3 regions of the Rossellomorea sp. YZS02 genome follow, and region 2 is predicted to be linked to each of the others. Evidence: riboswitches for the same ligand, from Rfam matches in the RefSeq annotation. Region 2 holds a riboswitch; each other region holds the start of a gene.

The links. A riboswitch is a leader RNA that binds a small molecule or an ion and turns the genes downstream of it on or off. The one in region 2 is predicted to bind lysine.
Region 1: it holds a riboswitch for lysine, as region 2 does, so the genes downstream of both, SLH55_RS11940 (Na+/H+ antiporter NhaC family protein) here and SLH55_RS01240 (aspartate kinase) in region 2, are expected to answer to the same signal.
Region 3: it holds a riboswitch for lysine, as region 2 does, so the genes downstream of both, lysA (diaminopimelate decarboxylase) here and SLH55_RS01240 (aspartate kinase) in region 2, are expected to answer to the same signal.

What each region holds. Positions count from the first base shown of each region.
Region 1 is NZ_JAXBLY010000011.1:4,647-12,921, reverse strand. Features, by position in the region: gene SLH55_RS11970 (DUF72 domain-containing protein) at 1-623, shown strand, start outside; gene SLH55_RS11965 (sulfite exporter TauE/SafE family protein) at 644-1,468, shown strand; gene SLH55_RS11960 (bifunctional UDP-sugar hydrolase/5'-nucleotidase) at 1,496-2,848, shown strand; gene SLH55_RS11955 (YunC family protein) at 2,905-3,207, shown strand; gene SLH55_RS11950 (HD-GYP domain-containing protein) at 3,665-4,777, shown strand; gene yunB (sporulation protein YunB) at 4,836-5,600, shown strand; lysine riboswitch at 5,680-5,862, shown strand; gene SLH55_RS11940 (Na+/H+ antiporter NhaC family protein) at 5,978-7,540, shown strand; gene SLH55_RS11935 (sodium-dependent transporter) at 7,825-8,275, shown strand, end outside.
Region 2 is NZ_JAXBLY010000001.1:244,556-252,830, reverse strand. Features, by position in the region: gene uvrC (excinuclease ABC subunit UvrC) at 1-1,740, shown strand, start outside; lysine riboswitch at 2,088-2,266, shown strand; gene SLH55_RS01240 (aspartate kinase) at 2,445-3,683, shown strand; gene SLH55_RS01235 (YslB family protein) at 3,743-4,180, opposite strand; gene SLH55_RS01230 (succinate dehydrogenase cytochrome b558 subunit) at 4,532-5,140, shown strand; gene sdhA (succinate dehydrogenase flavoprotein subunit) at 5,214-6,977, shown strand; gene sdhB (succinate dehydrogenase iron-sulfur subunit) at 6,977-7,744, shown strand; gene SLH55_RS01215 (bifunctional metallophosphatase/5'-nucleotidase) at 7,867-8,275, shown strand, end outside.
Region 3 is NZ_JAXBLY010000002.1:99,978-108,252, forward strand. Features, by position in the region: gene SLH55_RS02710 (S8 family peptidase) at 1-672, opposite strand, end outside; gene SLH55_RS02715 (DMT family transporter) at 1,245-1,553, opposite strand; gene SLH55_RS02720 (multidrug efflux SMR transporter) at 1,554-1,895, opposite strand; gene SLH55_RS02725 (LysR family transcriptional regulator) at 1,928-2,764, shown strand; gene SLH55_RS02730 (ABC transporter permease subunit) at 2,886-3,899, opposite strand; gene SLH55_RS02735 (ABC transporter permease subunit) at 3,899-4,768, opposite strand; gene lysA (diaminopimelate decarboxylase) at 4,877-6,163, opposite strand; lysine riboswitch at 6,278-6,454, opposite strand; gene SLH55_RS02745 (DUF4179 domain-containing protein) at 6,556-7,956, opposite strand; gene SLH55_RS02750 (sigma-70 family RNA polymerase sigma factor) at 7,937-8,275, opposite strand, start outside.

The DNA of each region.
Region 1 (8,275 bases), on a different contig from region 2:
ATCAGCGTGGAGAAATCCCCTTCGAAACAAAGGAAGACATGTTCCGTGCATTCAAGGATTCCCTTCTGCCATATGTGAAGGCAGATAAATTAGCCATGGTCCTGCTGCAATTTCCACCATGGTACGACTGTAAAAAAGAGCATGTCGCATATATCCGGTATTGCAGGGAGCAGTTAAAGGACTTTCCCCTTGCACTTGAATTCCGTCATCAGAGCTGGTTCAGACCGGAGTATCGGGAAAAGACCTTATCCTTCATGGGAAATGAAGGCTGGATCCACAGTATTTGCGATGAACCACAGGCAGGAGAGGGGTCTGTACCTCGGGTGCTCGAAGCCACCCATAAAGAGGCTACGCTCATTCGGTTTCACGGCAGGAATCTGTATGGATGGAATAAACCGAATGGGGAAGACTGGCGTGAGGTTCGCTATCTTTATCGCTACAATCGTGCCGAACTGGAAGAGTGGATTCCTCACATTCATCGCTTACATGAAAACTCGAAAGATTTATATATTTTATTTAACAATAATTCTGGAGGAGACGCCGCAGCAAATGCGAAAGAACTGATTGAATTGCTGGGCATCGAGTATGACGGGCTTGCACCGAAGCAGCTGGATCTTTTCTAATGACAGGAGATGAAAGATAGATGGAATGGATTGTTCTTCTATCCATTGGACTTTTAGCAGGGGCGATCGGTTCCCTCGTCGGACTCGGCGGTGGTGTGATCGTTGTACCTGCCTTGATATACTTTGGTACATATACAACCTTGATAGATGGCATGAACCCTCAAACGGCTGTAGGTACTTCTTTGGTTATTATGATTTTTACGGGATTATCATCCACCCTTGCTTACTTGAAGCATAAAACCGTCGATTATAAAAGCGGCTTGATTTTCTTTGCCGGGAGCGGACCTGGTTCCATAGTCGGTGCGTGGGTGAACAAAGGCTTGAATATGGAGAGCTTTAATCTTTACTTCGGAATTTTCATGATATTGATAGCCGTGATTCTGATGGTGCGGAATAAATTAAAGCCCATTGAAAAATTCAGGAATGCATCCTTCCAACGGGAATTCACCGATCCAAGCGGAGAGACATTTCGCTACGGATATCCTCCTGTCCTGGGTGCGGCCATTGCCTTTGTCGTCGGCTTCACATCCGGATTATTCGGCATTGGAGGGGGCTCATTGATGGTCCCTGCCATGATCCTGATCTTCTTATTCCCACCTCATGTGGCCGTGGCAACGTCCATGTTCATGATTTTTCTGTCGGCAATTGTAAGTTCTGGCACACATGTCCTGTTCGGGAATGTTAAATGGCTCTATGCACTCGCTCTCATCCCGGGAGCCTGGATCGGCGCAAAGATCGGGGCGTATATCAACACGAAGCTCGAATCCAAAGTATTGGTTAGTGTATTGAGAATTATTTTGATATTAATTGGAATTCGGTTGATTTATCAAGGAATGACAGGATAATATACCTCCTATAGGAGTGAACGACTTATGAGAGAAACCATTCATATTTATCATACGAACGATCTTCACAGTCACTTTGAACATTGGCCCAGGATCAGAGATTTCCTCAAACAGCGAAAACAGCAGCATGTGATGGACGGGGACTCTGTGTATGTATTCGATATCGGAGATCACGTTGACCGATGGCACCCTTTGAGTGAAGCGACGTTGGGACTAGGGAATGTAGAGTTATTAAATGAAGCGGGGTACGATGCCGTCACAATCGGCAATAACGAAGGGATCACCCTTGATTATGATGATTTAAACAATCTCTATAAAGATGCCGAATTTGATGTGATTGTCGGGAACCTGCTGGATCAGTCATCCGGGCGTCCCGACTGGATAGATACTCACCGGATTTATCAGACGGGTAGAGGAGGGAAGATTGGTGTCATTGGATTAACGGCCTATTTCAAGCCTTTTTACGAAGCGCTCGGCTGGAATATCACTTCACCAATAGATGAATTAAAGAGATTGGTTGACGAGCTTCATCCCAAAGTGGATATGATCATTCTGCTTTCGCACTTAGGAATCAAGGATGACGAGATGATTGGGGAGCAATTCCCTGAAATAGACGTCATTCTCGGTGCACATACCCACCATGTATTACCTGTGGGCAAAATGGTGAAAGGGACCATGCTGGGTGCCGGAGGGAAATATGGTCACTACGTCGGTCATGTGACCATTGAAGTGGATACGGCTACAAAGCAAATCGTAGAAAAAAAGGCAGTGTTATATGAACAGCATGAACTTCCTTCAGTTGAGGGGGAAGAAGAGGAGATTCTTGATTGGATTCGCAAGGGGGAAAAATTATTAGAGCAAGAGATTACCCGGCTGAAAGCACCTCTCCCAGTCGATTGGTTTCAGCCATCCCTCCTTCCTGACAGGCTTTGTGCAGCACTTGTGGAATGGTGTAGTGCTGATTGCGGATTCTTGAATTCAGGTCTTCTTATGGATGGTCTTCATGAGGGAGCAGTGACAAAGCAGGATTTGCATAGCATCCTTCCCCATCCCATCAACCCATGTATGATCTGGATGAAGGGAGCTGAGCTGAAGGAAATCATTAAGCAGACTCTCAATGAGGATTGGCCGAATCTTGAAGTGAAGGGCCTTGGGTTCAGGGGGAAAGTGATGGGTAGATTTGTATATTACAATATTCATTTCAGTAACCATGATATCCTGATTGGAGACTCCCCGATCGAGCCTTCAAAAATGTACAAACTGGCGCTTCCTGATATGTTCACTTTCGGTCACTTCTTTCCAGACCTTCAAAGGCTTGAGAAAAAGTACTTTATGCCGGAGTTTTTACGGGACGTTTTGGAATGGAAATTAAAGCAGTAAATAGGTCACCGTTTCTTCATTCATAACATACATATGAGTGAAGGGAGCGATGAAATATGATGAATGTATCTCCAATTACCATTGGAGGACATACCTTTACAGCCATATCTGTTGAACTTCCGAAAACCAATCTCCTCGTCGTGACGAGTGAAAAAGGATATATCATGTGTGGGGCACTTGATGTTGCGCTGCTGAATGAGAAGTTAAAGGACAGGGGGATCATCGCCGGAAGAGCGGTCGGTGTGAAAACCATTGATCAGCTACTGGATGCGCCACTGGAGTCCATCACCTACGAAGCTGCGAATCTCGGTATCCATACAGGGATGGCTGGCAGGGATGCGCTGTTAAAGATGATATAAAAGTTGAGAATGACCAGTGCTCATAACAGAGTAACTGGTCTTTGTTATGGGAGAAAGAGAATCATTAAGGGGGAATTTGAGCTATTGGTAGGTGGATCCCGCATGTAGAAAGGGATTTATCACATTTTCACATTGCTGGTATAAGGATAATTGCGTCAAAATCGACCGTGATTGCGTCATTATATGATTTATTGCGTCAAAACCGACCGTAATTGCGTCATTATTTTAATTATTGCGTCAAAGTCACCCGCAATTGCGTATTTTAACAAAAAAAGGAAATTGAGTCCCGTATCTAACCCGCTTCACATCCAAAAAACCCCATCTAATCCCCCTTATTTCTTCAATATTCTTTCATGAATATTTAACCAAATACACCTTGCAAGATCATTTTTATCCTTTATAATGGAGATACTAGGAAATTTTGTCGAAAAATGAAAGAATTACATAGGAGAATTCTATGAGGCTTATATCAACTCGGGCTTTAAAACCCGGCATGGTTCTAGCTACAACGGTATATAATATGAGAGGTCAAGCTTTGATTCATGATAACGTTCCTATTACAGAACGCATGATTTACAGGTTGAAGGAGCTTAGTATTCAGTATGTCTATATTGAAGACTCTCTTTCCAGTGGAATCCATGTAAAGGGGTCCGTTTCGAGTAAAGTGCGGCAGCAGGCGATCCAAAATATTGAGACGGCCTTCAATCAAATAAGTACCTCTAAAGAGCAGCCAGGGTTATTCATGATTGAGAATAGTGCCAAGCAGTTGAAACAGGTGATAGATGTCGTCCTGTCAGAGGTCAAGGCGAACCATGATCTTCTCACCATTTTGACAGATGTGTTTACATATGACTCCTATATTTTTCATCATTCATTCAATGTAACGTTATATACGCTTTCCATCGGGCTTGAACTCAAGCTGTCCCAGAAGCAGCTGGAGCAGCTTGGAGTGGGGGCGATCCTTCATGACATCGGCAAGATGCTGGTTCCTGAAGAGATCCTTCTCAAGCCGGGTAAACTCACAGAAGACGAATTCTGTGAAATCAAGAAACATTCGGAGCATGGCTTTGACATTCTGAGACAGCTTCATTCTGTATCCCTGATCATCGCCCATTGTGCGTACCAGCACCATGAGAGGCTCGATGGCTCCGGTTATCCACGGGGGATCAAGGGAGAAGACATTCATCCTTTTGCAAAGATCATCGCTGTGGCCGATGTATTTGACGCCATGACTTCGAATCGAGTTTATAGAAAAGCCATGCTTCCTCATCAGGCATTGGAGGTCTTGTATGCGGGTTCTGGATCTCTGTTTGATTCCCAGGTGATCGAAGCCTTCCGTTCATCGGTGGCCATCTATCCTACTGGAATGATCGTCGAGCTAAATGATGGGAGGAAAGGGATCGTCACCGATCAAAATAAAGGGGTGACGGACAGACCAGTGATCCGTATCATCGAAGAGGGCGGCGAGGAACTGAATTCTCCTTATCCTTTGGATTTAAGCAAGGAACTGGATAAGGTCATTACAGGCTTTGACCCCGATTATGAACCGCAATCTCTGAAGATTACATAAATTTTTGCGTTAATCTCTCCTTACCAAGCATACAAATAGCTTGTAAGGGGGGATTTTTTTGTCAAAGTTCAAAACCTACAAACCCCGAAGAGGAGGTCCACTGCCTTTTCGACATGTGATGATCATTACATTTTTGTTTTTTATGATCTCAACTGGATTTGGATTATGGATCATTAACAAAGGGTTGAAACCGACCCTTCTTGCTTATGCCGAGACACAGACCAGCAGGATTGGTACCCTGGTGATTAATAAAGCGATCAATAAGAAGATTGCCGATGTACTGGATATTTCGGATATAACTGAAGAAGTGAAGAACCAGGAAGGCGATATCGTTTCGTTTAAATACAATACGCAGACCATCAACAGGGTCCAGGCAGAAATCACGAATCTGGTCCAACAGAATCTTCAGGAAGCTGAGGCAGGGAATATTGAAAATCTGGAGTTCCTCACTGAAGTGGAAATTGATGAAGGGAAGTCGAAAGCATCGAAGGGCATTACGTATTCCGTCCCTCTAGGTCAGGCTACGAACAACGTTTTACTCGGAAACCTGGGGCCGAAGATACCCATTCGCTTTCATTCCATCGGTGACGTGCGTTCCGATGTGAAAACGACGGTAGAGCAGTTTGGCATCAATAACGCAGTAGTGAAAGTATTTGTGGAGCTTGAAGTAAATGTACAGATCATCATCCCATTTGCAACGAAAACCGAAACGATTAAGCAGGATATCCTGGTTGCCATGGGAACGGTTCATCTGGATGTACCGCAATTTTATAACAATGGTGGAGGAGATTCCGGACCATCCATTGAAATTCCCACAAATTAGTACGGAAAAAAAGTTGTCAAAAGAATGATAGTTTGTTATATTAATAAAGAAAATTTTATAACACACCACATCATCAGTCCGATGGGGTAGAGGCGCAGGGTTCAAGAGTAATCTGTTCGAGGATGACAACGAAGAAAACAGATGAAAGGGAATCTTTGCCGAAGTAAATATGCTTGTCAAAGGGATATTTGCTGGGGTTGTCTTGAAGAAGGATAACACTGTCATTATAGGGAAATCTCTATAATGGGGAGCTACAGATCGTGATGGAGCACTTACGTTACTAACAAAGGTAATGATAGTTTCTCTATCGTTGCCTTTTTTTATTATCCTCTGTCATGCTACGATGGTTCCCCCCTATCAAATAGGAGGAGGACACTATGGAAAACACGATTTACTCATTATTACCACCCCTTTTAGCCATTCTTATGGTTATACTCACAAGACGGGTCCTGCTTTCATTGGGAGTAGGGATTGTCGCATCTGCCTTTCTGTTGGCGGATTTATCAATACCCAAAACATTCAGCTTTATATGGGACGCCTTTAAGGGTATCTTTGTCGCAGATGGCGGACTGAATACCTGGAATGTCTACATCATTTTCTTCTTACTCATTCTCGGTGTTATCACGGCATTTGTGAATATCTCAGGCGGAAGCCGCGCGTTCGGTGAATGGGCGATGAAACGAGTGAAGACAAGGCAGGGTGCACAGCTTCTGGCTGCGGTATTAGGTATCATCATTTTTATTGACGACTATTTCAATGCCCTTGCTGTCGGTCAGGTTTCAAGGCCCATCACCGATCGTCACAGAATTTCACGAGCAAAATTAGCTTATATCATTGATTCAACTTCGGCTCCGATCTGTGTTGTTTCACCTATTTCCAGCTGGGGAGCTTATATTATCGGGATCATCGGTTCGATTCTTACTGCTCACAGTATCACGGAATATACGGCATTTTCAGCTTTCATTCAAATGATCCCGATGAACCTTTACGTATGGGCAGCAGTCTTACTTGTTGTAATGGTTGCCTATAAGGGTCTTGATTTCGGTAAAATGAAAGAGCATGAAGTACGTGCCATTGAAACCGGAGATCTTTATGATCCCGGCAAAGAAATTCCCGGTGAATTGAAAAACGATCTTCCAGTCAGCTCAAAAGGATCTGTGGGCGATCTTGTCTGGCCGATTGTGGCTCTTGTCATCGGTACAGTTTCCATGATGCTATGGACTGGTTATCAAGCGGTGGGATCCTTTGATCTACTGCCTATTTTTGAAAATACGGATGTTACCAAATCGTTACTATACGGTGGATTATTCGGACTTGTGGTTGCCCTGATCTTCTTCCTTCGCCAAGTAAGCCTAAAAGGAATTGAAGGAAGTGCTCTAGGAACGGCTGTACTGGAAGGAATCAAGTCCATGCTTCCGGCTGTTTACATCCTGATCTTTGCCTGGACCATCGTCACGCTTATCGACCAATTGCAAACAGGAACGTATCTTGCCGGTCTGGTAGAGCAATCTAACTTACCGATGCAGGCACTTCCGGTCATTTTATTCCTTGTTGCCGGAATCATGGCCTTCTCAACGGGAACATCCTGGGGATCGTTCGGAATTCTCCTGCCGATCGCCGGAGAAATTGCTGCAGCGTCAGATGTAACGATCTTACTTCCTGCCATGGCAGCGGTGCTTGCGGGATCTGTTCTGGGTGACCACTGTTCACCGATCTCAGACACGACGATCCTTTCCTCTACAGGTGCAGGAAGCAACCATATCGATCACGTCATCACGCAGCTTCCATATGCGATTATTGGTGCGGTAGTAGCCGCAATCGGATACCTGGTATTAGGATTTACGGGAAGCACCATCTTGGGACTCGTGGTTGTCATCATATTAATCCTGGCAATCGCATTTCTGTTCGGTGAAAAAGCAAAGCCTGCATCTGCAGAATAATGGAAATGAAGACCAGAAGCCAAACGGCTTCTGGTTTTTTTTCTTGTATGGAGGATGAATTCACTTTATGATTCTATCGCCTCCCATTCTCCAAATTCCGACAAAATTCTTATAGTGAAATAGTACTGCCGGATTTTTGTGAAATTCTTATGAAATCACTAAAATAAAGCTTTGACAATTGTCCCGGAACTAGCTATACTGACTTTAGATTATAAATAATCTGAAAATATAAAAATTTCAAATACCTATTAAATGGTAGTTGGAAAGAACTAGGGGGGAACAGCATGGAAAATCGTGCACAGTTTGGTACACGGGCAGGATTTATTCTAGCTGCTGTCGGATCGGCAATCGGTCTAGGGAACATTTGGCGTTTCCCGGCAGTAGCGTATGAAAATGGCGGGGGAGCATTCTTCATTCCTTATTTATTCGCTCTTTTGACAGCAGGGATTCCATTATTAGTACTTGAGTTTACAATCGGTCATAAGTACCGTGGTTCAGCACCTTTATCTTATTTCCGTCTTAATAAGAAAACAGAATGGCTTGGCTGGTGGCAGGTATTAATTGCCTTCGTCATCTCCACCTATTATGCCGTCATTATCGCCTGGGCGATGTCGTACAGCGTATTTTCTTTCAACTTAGGTTGGGGAAAGGATACAGAATCCTTCCTGTTCAGCGATTATTTAAAACTTTCGGTTGATGCAGGTCAGACGGGAAGCGTGGTTCCAGGAGTATTCA
Region 2 (8,275 bases):
CTGCTTCCTGATCAGCCGGGGTGTTATTTAATGAAGGACAGGCAGGGGACGATCATTTATGTAGGTAAAGCCAAAGTATTGAAAAACCGTGTCCGCTCTTATTTCACCGGTTCCCATGATGCGAAAACCCAGCGTCTGGTAGGAGAAATCGAAGACTTCGAATACATCATGACATCATCGGATCTTGAAGCCCTTGTGCTTGAAATGAATTTAATCAAAAAATATGACCCTAAATATAATGTCATGCTAAAGGACGATAAAAGCTACCCGTTCATCAAATTAACGAACGAAAGGCACCCAAGGCTTATCACCACAAGGAAGGTACAGCGAGGGAAAGGAAAGTATTTCGGACCTTATCCCAATGTCGGAGCCGCAAATGAAACGAAAAAGCTTCTCGACCGATTATATCCTTTACGGAAATGCTCGACCCTCCCTGACCGGGCCTGCCTTTACTATCACATGGGCCAATGTCTCGCCCCTTGTATTAAAGAGGTAAGTAAAGACACGTACCGTGACATGACTGATGAGATCGCCCGATTTTTGAACGGGGGATACAAAGACATAAAGAATCAGCTGACAGTTAAGATGAATGAAGCATCAGAAAATCTGGAATTTGAAAGGGCAAAGGAATTCCGGGATCAGATCCTTCACATTGAAGCCACAATGGAAAAGCAAAAAATGACGATGACTGATTTCACAGATCGTGATGTGTTCGGATATTCCGTTGATAAAGGCTGGATGTGTGTGCAGGTATTCTTCGTCCGGCAAGGAAAGCTCATCGAGAGGGATGTCTCACTATTTCCTCTCTATAATGAGCCCGAGGACGAATTCCTGACGTTCCTTGGTCAGTTCTATTCAAAGTCCAATCATTTTAAGCCGAAGGAAATTTTCTTACCCGAGGAAATCGATATCGAACTCGCTGAAAATCTTCTGGAAGTGAAGATGACCCAGCCGAAACGAGGAAAGAAAAAGGAACTTGTAAAGCTGGCCGAAAAAAACGCGAAGCAGGCACTGGGAGAGAAGTTCGCCCTGATTGAAAGGGATGAAGAACGGACGATTAAAGCCATTGAAAGGCTTGGGGAGCATATGGGGATTTACACTCCATTCCGGATCGAAGCCTTTGATAACTCCAATATCCAAGGTTCGGATCCGGTTTCTGCCATGATCGTCTTTTTAGACGGGAAACCGGCAAAGAAAGAATATCGTAAATATAAGATCAAAACCGTGAAAGGTCCCGATGATTATGATTCCATGCGGGAAGTTGTGCGCAGAAGGTATACCAGGGTATTGAAAGACGGACTTCCTTTACCCGATCTTATCATCATCGATGGAGGAAAAGGACAGATCGAAGCGGCGAGAGACGTCATCGAAAATGAATTGGGACTCGATATCCCCATCGGCGGCCTCGCAAAAGATGACAAGCATCAGACATCGGAACTGCTGTACGGGAACCCGTTACAAATCGTTCCCCTTGAAAAGCGGAGCCAGGAATTCTATCTTCTCCAACGAATCCAGGACGAAGTTCATAGGTTCGCCATCACCTTCCACCGTCAACTAAGAGGAAAAAGCGCCTTCCAATCCATCCTCGACGAAATCGACGGCATCGGCCCGAAAAGAAAGAAACAGCTACTTAAACATTTCGGATCCATGAAGAAAATGAAAGAAGCAACCGTGGAGGAGTTTATAGAGATCGGAATACCTGAAGCCGTTGCGAAGGTACTGGTGGAGAAGTTGAAGTAGGAAGTGTTAGATATAGGAAATATTGATCATTAGGTTTATATAACATGAGAGTACGGGTTATTGGTTGGTTTAGAAGTAACTATTGAAAAAGCAGAGTTGATTGGAGCGGAAGGTGCTCGACTCCTGCGGGAAACGCTGGACAGGTGAGACCCCACAGGCGCAGCCGAGGAGGCTCACCGCCAGCCCCGCGGAAAGCGAGCACCTGCAGCGGAAATCAACCACCGCATGCTCATCCAAAGCATCTTAACAAAAACACAATAAAATGAAAAATTGACTCAATTAAACATTGAATCAATTTTTCCCCTATGCTATAATAAACAAAAATTTATAACATTATCACTTTAAAAAGTGGTGATAGAGGTGCGAACTTCAAGAGTACAGGCAAAGAGGAGTATGAGCTCCAGTGAGATGCCTGGAAAGGGGAGATTCGCCGAAGTGTTTATGATCTCATATCATATCCGCTGGTCCTGCGTTTAAGAAATGTAGGATTGTCAAGATGATTCAATCTTGGAGAGCTATCTCACAATGCCGATGAACCTATTTGTATGTTCTGCTGTATGTTCATAAAGCAATGAGATATTATTCTCATTGCTTTTTTTATTATCAGCGCAGGAGTTCCTGTCTATGGACGTCTAGGATGATTGTGATTGTACTCTTCATCATCAAAAAGAGTAGCGAAATGCACTCAGAAAGAGGGAGAAGTCGTGAGTATTATTGTTCAGAAATTCGGTGGAACTTCAGTGGGATCTGTGGAAAGAATTCAAAATGTTGCGTCAAGGATCATTGAAGAGAAAGAAAGAGGAAATGATGTGGTTGTCGTCGTTTCTGCCATGGGGAAAACAACAGACACACTCGTTGGCCTTGCAAGGGAGATTACATCTCAACCGAGCAAAAGGGAAATGGATATGCTGCTCTCAACCGGGGAACAGGTGACCATTTCACTACTGACGATGGCCCTCATCCAATCCGGACATGATGCGATTTCCTTTACTGGTTGGCAAGCCGGTATCGAGACAGAGTCTGTTCACAGCAATGCAAGGATTACCAATATTCATACCGACAAGATGTCGGCTCACCTTCAAGAGGGAAAAGTGGTCATTGTTGCCGGGTTTCAGGGTATGACTGAAACGGGTGAAATCACAACTCTCGGCAGGGGAGGATCAGATACTACAGCGGTTGCCATTGCGGCTGCCCTCAAAGCTGAAAGGTGTGATATTTATACTGATGTAGACGGGGTATACACGACAGATCCACGTTATATAAAAGGAGCCAGAAAGTTACCGTCGATTTCCTATGATGAAATGCTCGAACTTGCGAATCTGGGTGCGGGAGTCCTGCATCCAAGGGCAGTGGAGTTTGCCAAGAATTATCAAATTCCGTTAGAAGTCAGGTCAAGCATCGATCGAGTGGAAGGAACGTATATTGAGGAGGAAGCAAGCATGGAACAGAACTTGATTGTAAGAGGAGTAGCGTTTGAGAATGAAATTACACGGGTCACTGTATTCGGACTTCAAAATGCTTTAACAGGACTATCATCCGTATTCACTACGCTAGCTAAGAATCATCTGAACGTAGACATCATCATTCAGACCCAGACAGATCAGAACACAACCAATCTATCCTTCTCCATCAAGGAACAGGATCTTGAAGAAACCCTTGCTGTTCTTGAGCGAAATAAGGAACAGTTGAATTTCACCCATGTCGAGCATGAAAGCGGGCTTGCGAAGGTATCGATCGTCGGTTCCGGCATGATTTCAAACCCCGGCGTTGCAGCGGAAATGTTTGAAGTACTGGCACAGGAAGACATTGTCGTGAAGATGGTCAGCACCTCTGAAATCAAAGTATCTACAGTGGTAGATGGAGAGAATATGCAAAAGGCAGCGCGTGTCTTACATACTGCCTTTAACCTCGATGCGCTGAAAATGGAAGAAATCACGTTGTAGAACCAATATAGAAAAGGGTTGCCCAGAACATACTGGGCAACCCTTTATTAGGAGTCAGACTACTCAATCCGGTCTTTGTCGTCCCATCGTACGACCACTTTGACCGCATGACTCCGTTTATGTAGTTCGTCAGCAGCTTCTGCCACGCATTTTCTTTGCAGTTGAATTTGTTCTGCAATAAAGCCGGTTTCCAGTTTGAAATTCACATCCGTTTTCAATGAAAGGCGCCGTTCGATCACTGGACCTTTTAGTTCAAAAGTCATTTCATTCTTTTTCTGTTCCATAAGTGTAAGGGTTCCCCAGCCTGCCTCATCGAAAAAAGAGGATATTTCCTCTGTCGACTGCAGGGGGAATTTCCGCGAAAGGTGTTTTCCACCCCAGTAAAGAATGTCAGGTGTATGCTTCCCTAAAATTTCTGGAATCAATATGTCGCGCAACATTTCATATCCGAAGATTGGAACGGATGGTTCATGCAGTTCTTCTTTTTTTTGTTCCAAGTAAATCCCCTCTTTCTATAAAACTATTATATACATGAAGAGGTGATTTATCATCCCATACCATGAAAAAATGACCTTGGGATATTTTGGTGATATAATATTTATTGTCTATTTATTAGAATTTTCGAACATTTAGTTGTACAAAACCTCGACTTTTTCATTATCAATTTATTAAAAATATTTTTGCGGTATTGTCGAAATTATGTATACGTTTTCTTGACGCTTCCACTCCTTGGGAGTAAAATGAACATGTCACATTATTGTTACAATATAAAATATGTATCGTCGTCTAATACGTTTTGAGATTCATTAGAAAACGAATTCATATTTTATCATTAAGGGGGGTAAATCATGGCTGGAAATCGAGAATTTAATTATCGCAGGCTTCATTCATTGCTAGGTGTTATTCCAGTTGGATTATTTTTAACACAACATTTAGTCGTGAACCATTTTGCCACTGGTGGGGAAGAATCATTCAATCAGGCGGCACACTTTATGGAAAGTCTTCCTTTCCGTTATTTCCTTGAAATCTTTATCATCTTCCTTCCATTGTATTTCCATGCAATTTACGGAATTTACATTGCATTCACTTCAAAGAATAATGCAAGTAAGTTTGGTTATTTCCGTAACTGGATGTTTTTACTTCAACGTGTATCCGGAGTGATCACATTCATTTTCGTAACTTGGCATATTTGGGAAACAAGAGTTGCGGCAGCGTTTGGTGCTGAAGTGAACTTTCAAATGATGGAAAACATTTTATCTAATCCATTGATGTTAGGATTTTATGTGCTGGGTGTACTTTCAACGATTTTCCACTTTGCAAATGGATTATGGTCATTCTGCGTTAGCTGGGGACTTACGGTTACACCTCGTTCTCAATTAATTGCTACATATGTTACGATCGGAATTTTTGTAGCGTTATCGGTTGTCGGTATGCGTGCAATCTTTGCTTTCGTATAAGCAGAAAATATATACGAGTCTGATAGATTAACTAAGTGCTCTCGAAGTATGGTAGAAAAAGGAGTGAGTCACGATGAGTAAAGGCAAAATCATCGTTGTCGGTGGCGGTCTAGCCGGCCTGATGGCCACAATTAAAGCAGCAGAAAAAGGAACGCAAGTCGATTTATTCTCACTGGTACCCGTTAAGCGTTCTCACTCTGTTTGTGCACAAGGTGGTATTAACGGAGCCGTTAATACGAAGGGAGAAGGAGACTCTCCTTGGGAACATTTTGATGATACGGTATATGGTGGGGATTTCTTAGCGAATCAACCGCCTGTTAAAGCAATGACTGAAGCAGCGCCAGGGATTATTCATTTACTCGATCGCATGGGAGTTATGTTTAATCGTACACCGGAAGGATTACTGGATTTCCGTCGTTTCGGTGGAACACAGCATCATAGAACCGCTTTCGCCGGTGCTACGACTGGTCAGCAATTATTATACGCTTTGGACGAGCAGGTACGCCGTCATGAAGTGGCAGGTTTAGTAAGCAAGTTCGAAGGTTGGGAATTCCTTGGAGTCGTCATTGATGACGAAGGAGTAGCACGAGGAATCGTCGCTCAAAACCTTCAAACAATGGAAATCAAATCCTTTGCAGCGGATGCCGTTATTATGGCATCAGGCGGACCGGGAATTATTTTCGGGAAATCTACAAACTCTGTCATCAACACAGGTTCAGCCGCTTCGATCGTGTATCAACAAGGTGCTTACTATGCAAATGGTGAGTTCATCCAGATTCACCCGACAGCGATTCCCGGGGATGATAAGCTTCGCCTCATGAGTGAATCCGCTCGTGGTGAAGGTGGACGTGTCTGGACGTACAAAGATGGTAAGCCTTGGTACTTCCTTGAAGAGAAGTATCCTGCATACGGGAACCTTGTACCGCGTGATATCGCCACACGTGAGATCTTCGATGTGTGCGTAAACCAGAAGCTTGGAATCAATGGTGAAAACATGGTTTACCTGGATCTATCCCATAAGGATTCAAAAGAGCTTGATATCAAGCTTGGCGGAATCATTGAAATCTATGAGAAATTCATGGGTGACGATCCTCGCAAAGTACCAATGAAGATCTTCCCTGCAGTTCATTATTCAATGGGTGGACTATGGGTCGATTATGACCAGATGACCAATATTCCTGGATTATTCGCAGCTGGTGAGTGTGATTATTCTCAGCACGGTGGAAACCGTTTGGGAGCAAACTCATTACTATCCGCTATCTACGGTGGTATGGTTGCCGGACCTAATGCGATTAAATATATTGAAGGTCTTGAGAAAACGGTTGAATCCGTTCCTTCATCTGTATTCGACCGCTATGTAAAACAGGAAGAAGAAAAATGGAACAACATCATGTCCCTGAATGGTACGGAAAATGCGTATGTCATTCATAAAGAGCTTGGCGAATGGATGACGGATAATGTTACGGTTGTACGTCATAACGACAAGCTGAAACAAACGGATGAAAAGATCCAGGAATTGATGGAACGTTACCAAAATATCAATATCAATGATACAGCCAAGTGGAGCAACCAGGGAGCGACATTCACGCGTCAATTGTGGAACATGCTTCAGCTTGCCCGCGTTATTACAATCGGTGCATTAAATCGTAATGAGAGCCGTGGAGCTCATTACAAGCCTGACTTCCCTGAACGTAATGATGAAGAATTCCTGAAGACGACGATGGCGAAATACAATGCTGCGACGAATTCACCTGAATTCCATTACGAGGAAGTGGATACTTCACTGATCGCACCACGTAAGCGTGACTATTCTAAGAGCAAAGGGGGAAATAAATGATGAGTGAAAATAAAAAAGTCCGTTTTATCATTACTCGTCAAGAAAGCCCGGAAACTGCCCCTTTCCAAGAAGAGTTCGAACTTGATTACAGACCGAATATGAACGTGATTTCCGCACTGATGGAAATCCGTCGTAATCCGGTCAATGCAAAAGGGGAGCATACGACTCCGATCAACTGGGATATGAACTGTCTGGAAGAGGTATGTGGAGCTTGTTCGATGGTGATCAACGGAAAGCCGAGACAATCTTGTACGGCACTGGTGGATCAATTAGAGCAGCCAATCCGTCTTGAGCCAATGCGCACGTTCCCAGTTGTCCGCGACCTGCAGGTAGACCGCAGTCGCATGTTCGACAGCTTGAAAAAGGTCAAAGCATGGATTCCGATTGATGGAACTTACGATCTTGGTCCAGGACCACGTATGCCAGAGAAGAAACGTCAGTGGGCGTATGAACTATCAAAATGTATGACTTGCGGTGTATGTCTGGAAGCATGTCCGAATGTAAACAGCAAATCAGACTTCATCGGTCCTGCCCCATTATCTCAAGTTCGTTTATTCAATGCGCATCCAACAGGTGCCATGAATCAGGATGAGCGTCTTGAGTCGATCATGGGCGACGGTGGACTTGCCAACTGTGGTAACTCTCAAAACTGTGTTCAATCTTGTCCTAAGGGAATTCCTTTGACGACCTCGATTGCGGCCCTTAACAGAGAAACCACATTCCAAATGTTCAAGAACTTCTTCGGAAGCGACCATATGGTTGACTAATAATTTTTATAAAAAAAGCACTTTCCTTCAGGAGAGTGCTTTTTTGTTTGCCTCATAAAATACACGGTATTGATGCATAGTAGACACATATGGTCGCATAGAAAAATCCAGGAGTGATGTATGTGAAACGGAGCGGAGTTTTGGTAGTACTCGTAATCATAATGGTAAGCGCAACCTCATTTTTATCGGAAGAAAATGCATTAGCTATCGAAAAAGATGGCTTACTTCACTTAACGATCTTACATACAAATGATGTACATGCCCATTTGGAAAACATTCCATATCTCCACACGGCCATCAAGGAAATAAGAGGAAAGGATGGGGAACTTCTTCTCCTGGATGCAGGGGATGTATTCTCCGGAACACTGTATTTTAACCAGTATCTTGGGCAGGCCGATGCTGAATTCATGAATAAAATAGGTTATAACGCCATGACACCGGGAAATCATGAATTCGACAAAGGCAGTAAGGTGCTGGCTGCTTTCATTAAAGCGCTCTCTTTTCCCGTTGTGAGCAGCAATGTGGATGTCC
Region 3 (8,275 bases), on a different contig from region 2:
ATCTGCACCGATTTGCGGCACACTCTGATCGAGCGCCGCTTCTACCCGGCCGTCAAGCCAAATTTTGTCTACACCGTTTTTAAATTCTAATGCCGCTTGCTTTTCATCACTTTGAACCGTCACGTCATTCCAGAAAACGTCTGCCTGCTTTTTCTCTGCTGCCAGTGCAGCTCCCTTAATGCTTTCCAGCTCCCGTACTTTCTTTGACCCCTTTGGAGCAGCCGAGATGGATCTCGCCTTCGTTTCCTGGTACTCGACGATGACCGGTACGGAATCGGTGTTTTTGTCATCATAGCCATATTCGATTAATTTTGTAATATTAAACAAATCCTCATCCAGCTTACCGGCTGCCATATAAGGCATCGCTGAATTCGGGAAGACGAAGGTTTCATCCTTGATCTTCATCACCCTGACGCCATCACCGTTTTTATCTGCCTGCTCTACATTGATGATCTGTTTTCCATTGTCGAGCATAGAGACTTTCACTACATCACCTGTAATAAGGGTGATCGTATGCTCTCCCTTGATGGCCGCATTTACATCTACTGATGACGGTTCCGCATTAACTTCTTTACCAGGGACCCCCTGTGCTCCGACCTGAACCATAGAGCCTGATATCATCGTTGCAGCGATTGAACCGACGAGCAGGGGTTTCACATTTAGCTTTTTCATGAACATTCTCCTATTCTATTAAGTTGTAGGGATGAAATAATGGAAGATGGTATGTAGTCCTTCACAGCACTACTTGTAGTTCGGTCTACACCTCCTGTTAAAGAGATTCTGAGTTGTCCCAGTTTTGAAGACTTGCTCTTGGAAGTTTGAAAGATTATGTGGTTACTTGCATTGTAAGGCTCTGCATATCCCCTTCTCAATGGGGGTTATATTATAGGAAAGGAGTCCCGATATAGTTGGAGGAAAGAGGGTACGGGAAATATACATATGTCATTGGACACAGTTCAGATGTATACAGTGAATGATCAGCCTCGTAAACATTGATATTCCCTTCTGAAGCACCTGACATATTTCATAAAAAAATGTCCACTAAGAAAATCTAATCTTCTCAGGAACAAATAAAGAGAACCGGCATAATCGATCATTATGACCGGTTCAGCGCGAAAGCAATCAGATCGATAGTCCAGATTTTTCTTATACTCAGATGCATTTCTTTTTTCAATTCTAATTACCTCCCCCCTTATAGTTCGAATCGCACGGGACATAGGATCCCATATAACCCGTGATGACTGTCACAGCTTTACTATGATAACCCCAACGATAATCAATACAATCGATCCTATTTTTCCTTTACTTATCTTTTCTTGAAAAAATAGAACTCCGATCAATGTGGTTGAAGCAATGGTCACACCTGACCAAATCGCATAGGCAATGCTTATAGCCATGTATCGAACACTCAAAGTCAAGAAATATAAACAAACCCCATAAAGAAGGAATGAGGCGATACTCGCCATCCTTTTCTGAAAACCTTTGGATAATTTAACGGATGTATTTCCCGCCACTGCGAAGAGCAGACTGATGAGGAGGAATAGGGTTCCCATTTATGCTTCCACCTCCTTCTTTTGTTCAGGCAGGTTCAGCCCAATGACTCCTGCAATGATGCATAAGAGCCCGAATAGTTTAAGTGCAGAAAGGGATTCTTGAAAGAGGAATAGTCCCATGACCGATACTAATACCGTCCCTCCACCTGCCCATAGTGCATTGACAATCCCGATCTCATGCTCCTTCGTTAGCCATATATAGCTCCCAAGTGCTACACTATAGGAAAATAATACAATCAACGTAGAAACGGGCTCGCTGAACCCATCGGAAAGCTTCATAAATGAGGCTCCGATTACCTCGAGAATAATCGCTAAACTTAATAAAAGATAATATTTCAGCATATATACCCCTCCTTGAATTGGACGTGATCACGATGAACCTTCAACGATTTGAATATTTCATGGCGGTAGCCAGGGAGAAAAGCCTATCAAGGGCTGCCCAATCCCTTTTCATATCCCAACCAGCATTGAGTAAACAAATGAAGAAGCTCGAAGACACGATGGGCTTTCCCCTTTTCATCCGCTCGGCCAGTGGAATGACCCTGACCAATAAGGGCAAAGATCTGCAAGAGGAGCTTGAACCAATCCTTAGTCAGCTGCACCTGGTAATGGAGAAATACACCACGAATAGCGTAATCCGCATGGGAAGTGACCCCTTGCTGGCTTCTTATTTCTTTCCGGACTATATTGAAGGGATCGATCCCTTTCAAATTCATTTGACAATGATACGGGATGACACAATCGACCTTCTTCCTTTATTAGAAAAAGGTGATATTGATGCGGCCATCATCCAGGACCACCCTAATCAAAAAGGATGCTTCAGCAGCCATTTATTCAGTGATGAATTCTATGCGGCCGTACCCGTCACCCATCGGCTTGCCATACGTGAAACCATTGAGATACAGGACTGTTTCCCTTATACACAATTACTGCCTGATGCCACGACCCCTCTCAGTAAGAAAATAAGGGCACTGATGACGCAGCATGGAGTCACTCCTCCTGTTATCAAAGAACTTCCTTACCATGCACTCATCGGGTATGTCGCACAGAACCAGGGTGTATCCTACCTTCCGTCCATCATGGTCAAGAAAGTCGATTACAAAGGGGTCGTATTCATCCCCCTGCAAAACACCCCCTTGAAAAGGGAAATGTATTTATTCACCCGGGACCAGCATACTCTGGACGTCCTGAAACAAATTTTTCATAAGTAAAGTGTAAGGGGCGATGCCGTTCCTGCATATGACCAAAAAGGAATGGAGGTATAATCAAACGTTATACCTCCATCCAAAAAAGCTGCCCCGGATACTCCGAAGCAGCTTCTTTACCCTATCATCAAGCCCTATGCACGAAATCAAATGATTCTTTTCCTTCAAAAGTATGAACCTCATCTTTATGAGTCTCCCGCTTATCCTGCCCCACCGATTCCAGGACACGTGTCGCACCGATCAGCATCAGCTTCGCAGACAGAATCGTCAACGTGAAGAACACTACTGGAATGAAGGAGATCCACGGATAGGTGGTCCACAGATATTGCCACCACCCTCCAAGAAGGCCCGACCATTCGTAAGAAAGTGACACAAGCACCGCGTTTTGAAAAATGTCCTCATCAATCACAGCACCACCGATAAAAATCTTCAACACCCCAAGATGCGCAATCAACAACATGATAATCATGAATTCACGGATCGATACAAGAAGGATCTGGGGCAGAATGAAAGGCCTGATATGATTCAGAATATAATGGCGCTTTGTAGCCCCCAACACTTTGGAGCTATCGATGAATTCTTCTTTCATGATCTTGTCATATTCGTTTGAAAATAACAGGGTCAAACTCGGGATCGAGATGCCGATGAGAATGACCAGGTAAAAAATCGTTTTATCTGAAAAGTCATAGGGGAAATGATCGGGATTGTATAAAGGCCCCTCAAGCAGCATCCAATTCAATAATAAGAACGATAGTAAAGTGGGAGGAAAATAATTGGCGGCATCCACTATGTTATCGATGATTTTCCTGAACGGCTTGAAATAAAAATGAACCACCAGTCCAAGGACAACCGAAGGCAGCACTCTGCATAACATGATGACAAGAGCCGCGCCTATCGTATATTTCGCACCAACGATGATAAGGAGAAGGACATTCCGGTTAAAATTATCCGTCCCAAGCGGGGGATACTCTAACGGGGAGTATGGAGGGCTAAGAAAATCCCCCTCTTCATTTTTCAAAAGGTCGAGTTTTGGCACTTCATTTCCCCATACCACGTAATAAATCAAACTTACAGCAAACATACCAAACAGAAAAAGAAAACCTGTTAAAAAGGCCGGATTTTTCATTAATTTCTTCAGCATCATATGACCACCCTTTGTCCGGTTTTTTTAACAATGATTAGCCGGATCAGGATGAGCAGCAGGAATACCGGCACATAGAACATAATCAGACTAAAACAAATCACATCCATTTGGGAAAATGACAGGATAAAATGAGTGATCCCATAGATATTGAACAATCTCTCAAATACGATAAGAGATGACAAGAGAAAGAGAATGATGGACTTGGAGTGATTCAATAAACTGAACGTGATATTCCGCAGGATATGGACAAAGAAAATGAAATGCCTGGACATTCCCTTTCCTCTGATCAGATCTACATAGGGCTTGCCGTACTCATCGTTCACCAGCAGATAGGTAATTCTGAACAACATGATCGTCGGTAAGATGGACAATGTCAGGACAGGGATCAGATACACCTTCTCCTGTGATCCGACGATGGGAAACAATAAAATCCCCGTCTCTTTCAACACCAAAATGACGCTGTATTGAATGACGATCAAAATGAAGATATCGGGTGTGGACTCCAGCAGGTTGGTGGCCCGGGTGATGAACTTCGACCAGGCACTCGGCAGTAAATGTGTGAGGTATGCAAGGAGGATACCCATGACAACAGATAGTAGAATAGCAGAGATGAAGATGGAAACTGAATAGAAATATGGTTCCCAGAAAGCAGGGAACATCGGATACGAGTTGTTCACTTCATTGGTGATCGTCATTGCATTTGAATGAAGCAGAGAGCTTGTAATATCCTTAAGGTTCATCAGATATTGCTTCAAGCTAAGATCCACTCCCTCATTGAACAGCCCGATGAGGCCGGTCAACAGGATGATGCCGACCAGAACGAAGAGAAATTTCAACACCATTGAACCGATAGATTCGAGATACATAGATTGATCCTCCCAAGAAATAGAAAACATATTTCTACCAGATTACCATAATAAACCATAAAATCCCATATAAAAAAGTGGAACCCTAAGGATTCCACTCTCCATTGCCTATCGGTCTTTCCGTACAAGATCCGCGTATGTCTCCCGCTCGATCACGACACGGGATTCACCGTCTTTCACAAACACGACAGCCGGCCTTGGGATCCGGTTATAATTACTCGCCATGGAATACCCATAAGCACCAGTACTGAACACTGCCAGAATATCCCCGTAATTCGTCGGTGGGAGCATCAAATCCCAGATCAGCATGTCCCCTGACTCGCAGCACTTCCCGGCAATGCTCACAAGCTCCGTGCATTCCTCATTAGGACGGTTGGCTAGCATCGCATGATACTTTGCCTGATACAGTGCAGGTCTGATATTGTCCGTCATCCCTCCGTCAATCGCCACATATGTCCGCACGTCTGGAATGATTTTCTTTGATCCCACTTTGTACAACGTCGTACCTGCCTCAGCCACTATGCTTCGGCCCGGCTCCACCCAAACTTCCGGAAGTGGATATTCATTCTTCGAAAAGTACGTTTTCACACTATCCGTAATGCCCTTTACATACGTCGGAATCGGCAGTGGGCGATCTTCTTCCGTATAGCGGACACCAAACCCTCCACCAATATTCAACACCGGCATCGTCATATCGAATTCGATGCGCATCCGCTGCATGAAATCAGCAAGTACCTTAATCGCCTGATCGAATCCATCCTGTTCGAAAATTTGGGATCCGATATGAGAGTGAAGCCCAAGTAAGGTGAAGTACGGTTTTCTCATGGCTAGTTGAATCGCTGTACTTGCCTGTCCATTCGAAATGCTGAATCCGAATTTCGAATCTTCCTGTCCTGTTGTGATGTACTCATGGGTATGGGCTTCCACTCCTGGGGTGACCCTGATCAGGATTTGAACCTGCTGTTCACGCTCTTTTGCAAGGTCATGCAGCAATTCAAGCTCAAGGAAACTGTCGACAACAAAGCAGCCGATTTCCGCTTCAAGAGCCATAAGGAGCTCTTCTTCGGATTTGTTGTTCCCATGGAAATGAATCCGGTCAGCAGGGAATCCCGCCTCAAGGGCCGTATACAATTCCCCGCCAGACACGACGTCCAGTGAAAGATTTTCCTGTGCTGCAAGTCGCACCATCTCTTTACAAAGGAACGCTTTACTCGCATAGGCAACTTGATATTTCATACCACTTTCATTGAACGCATCCCGAAACAACTTGGCATTCCCGCGGATCATCCCTTCATCGTACACCATCAACGGCGTGCCGTATCTTTCGACCAGCTCACCTGTACCCATCCCACCGATGGTTAAATCACCTTGAACATTCACATCAACTGTACTCATATCCTTTACTCCTTTAGACTCTCTAAAAAAACACAAAAAAACCGTATGAAGCAGATGCTCATACGGTTTTTCACCAAAGTTAACGGAAACATGATGAAGACTCTGTATTAACATCTCTTCAATAGTGCTCCACAACCTTTGCATTGTGACAGTCCAACATTTCTTCAATGCTGGCCCAACAAAAAATAGAATTGGCTATTTTCTGCTTCGGCGATCTGCCTTTCCCTACTTATCCCGGAATCCAATATTCTCAAAGAAGGTACTCTTCATACTCGCGCCTCTATTATCAGAGAGTGACTGTTTATTTGATTGGCATAACTATATCATTCTGTTGAAATGGTTGTCAATTGGTTTTAGTAGAAACTCCCTGGAATTGTATCCAGGGATTCAGTTTACTTCAATTTAATTTCGAAGGGCGCCATTTCAATCGGCTTATCGTTTCGGCTTAAGCTTTCGAATGGAACGATTAATGAATAGTCATCCAGATCGGCATCCTTATGTAAGTCAAAAGTGATTTGATAACGGAGAGCAGCCTTATCAATTGTTTTCGTTTCAGTACTTCTGATCATATGATTCAACATCTTATTATAGTCTAGTTCATCTTTGTCATCTCTGTGAATATCGCTAGATGGTATCATCTGAACGAATTGAGCAATATTCTCTAGAATGTCATATCGAAATTGTTTTTCTTTGATATCGTCTATGGTGAAATTGACTGTCACCTTCCCCTTAGTGTTTTGGATATCTTCTACTGTGATTTGATAACCGAAACGTGGACTCTTTATGTGAAATGGAATGGTTGATTTCAATGAGTGGAGGGCATCATCATCCACTCGCTTCATGTCTGCCTGTACTTTCAGCGAATGGGCCTTATCATTGAGTTTACTCGTAAAGAGCTCCCTTACCGTCTTTTCTACTTTCCCATGGACTTCTTTGGTTTGAAGTACCTCCGCACTCGACTTCGACAACCTGTTCCCAAGGTCATCAAACACGATCAGATCTAAGCTATCCTTCTCGGACTCTACCGTATACGTATATTCCAGTATCGTCGTCGCTTTTCCTTTCGTAACAGAAGTCATCTGCAGCTCAAATTCCCCATCCGGTGATACTGTCCTTGCATCTGTTTGAATGGTTTCGGAAGGAATCCTCTTCACTGGTACATCAAAGGACCATGTGCCGTTCACATCGGCCATATGGGTGAACGTCAATGGAAGGGTGAAGTCCTCCGGCAGTTCTTTTCCATCCTTATAAAATTCGATGGAACCTATGAATTCTTCTCCCTCTTTTTTCAGACCCGAGCTTCCTGCACCCCATTGATTCTGATCTTTCCCATCAAAAAGATGATAGCTGTAACCACTCACGGGACGATTGCCTTCATCCATATGTTCGATGGAAAGGTCATCTCCCTTCGCCTTAAACGTGACCCCAATAACGTTCCCATCGTAATAGGTGCTTGTGATCGTGATATCAACACCATTGGAAGTGGCTGCCTGGTTGACCTCGGTGACTTTATCACTTGAATAAAGTTCTTTCCCGACTCCGGATCCGACTTTTTCATAGATCCCACCAAGTACCGGAAGCTTGGCTAATGCATTATTCACCGGGGAGAAGAGAAATCCAGAGACGAGAATCATAGAGGCAGCAGCTGTGGTCATGCCGGCACTCACCTTGAGCCTTTTTCTACGTACCTTATGCTTCCTGCCTTTTTGAATACCTGTAGAAATGGACCTGTACAGGTCGTCTTTCGGCACTTCGATCTTATCCAATTCTTCCTCAAACCATTTTCTGTCCAACCTGATTCACTCCTTCCAACAGTTTTTTCAGCTCTAATTTTGCCCGGCGAAGGTACGTCTTTACCGTGCCCTCCGGCGTACCCATTGTTTCCGAAATGGTCTTAATGGACTGCCCCTGGAAATAGAATAAGATAATGACGGTTTGGTAGTGATTGTTCAAGGACGCCACTGCTGTAACCAGATCGATCCGGCCTTCTATATCCGATTCTTCAGCTGAAGTGATGGCACTGTCGAGAAATTCATCACCCGTAAGGACGATTCTCTTTTTCTTCTTCAGCGTGGCGTACGCTGTATGAATCAGAATCTTGATGAGCCAGGT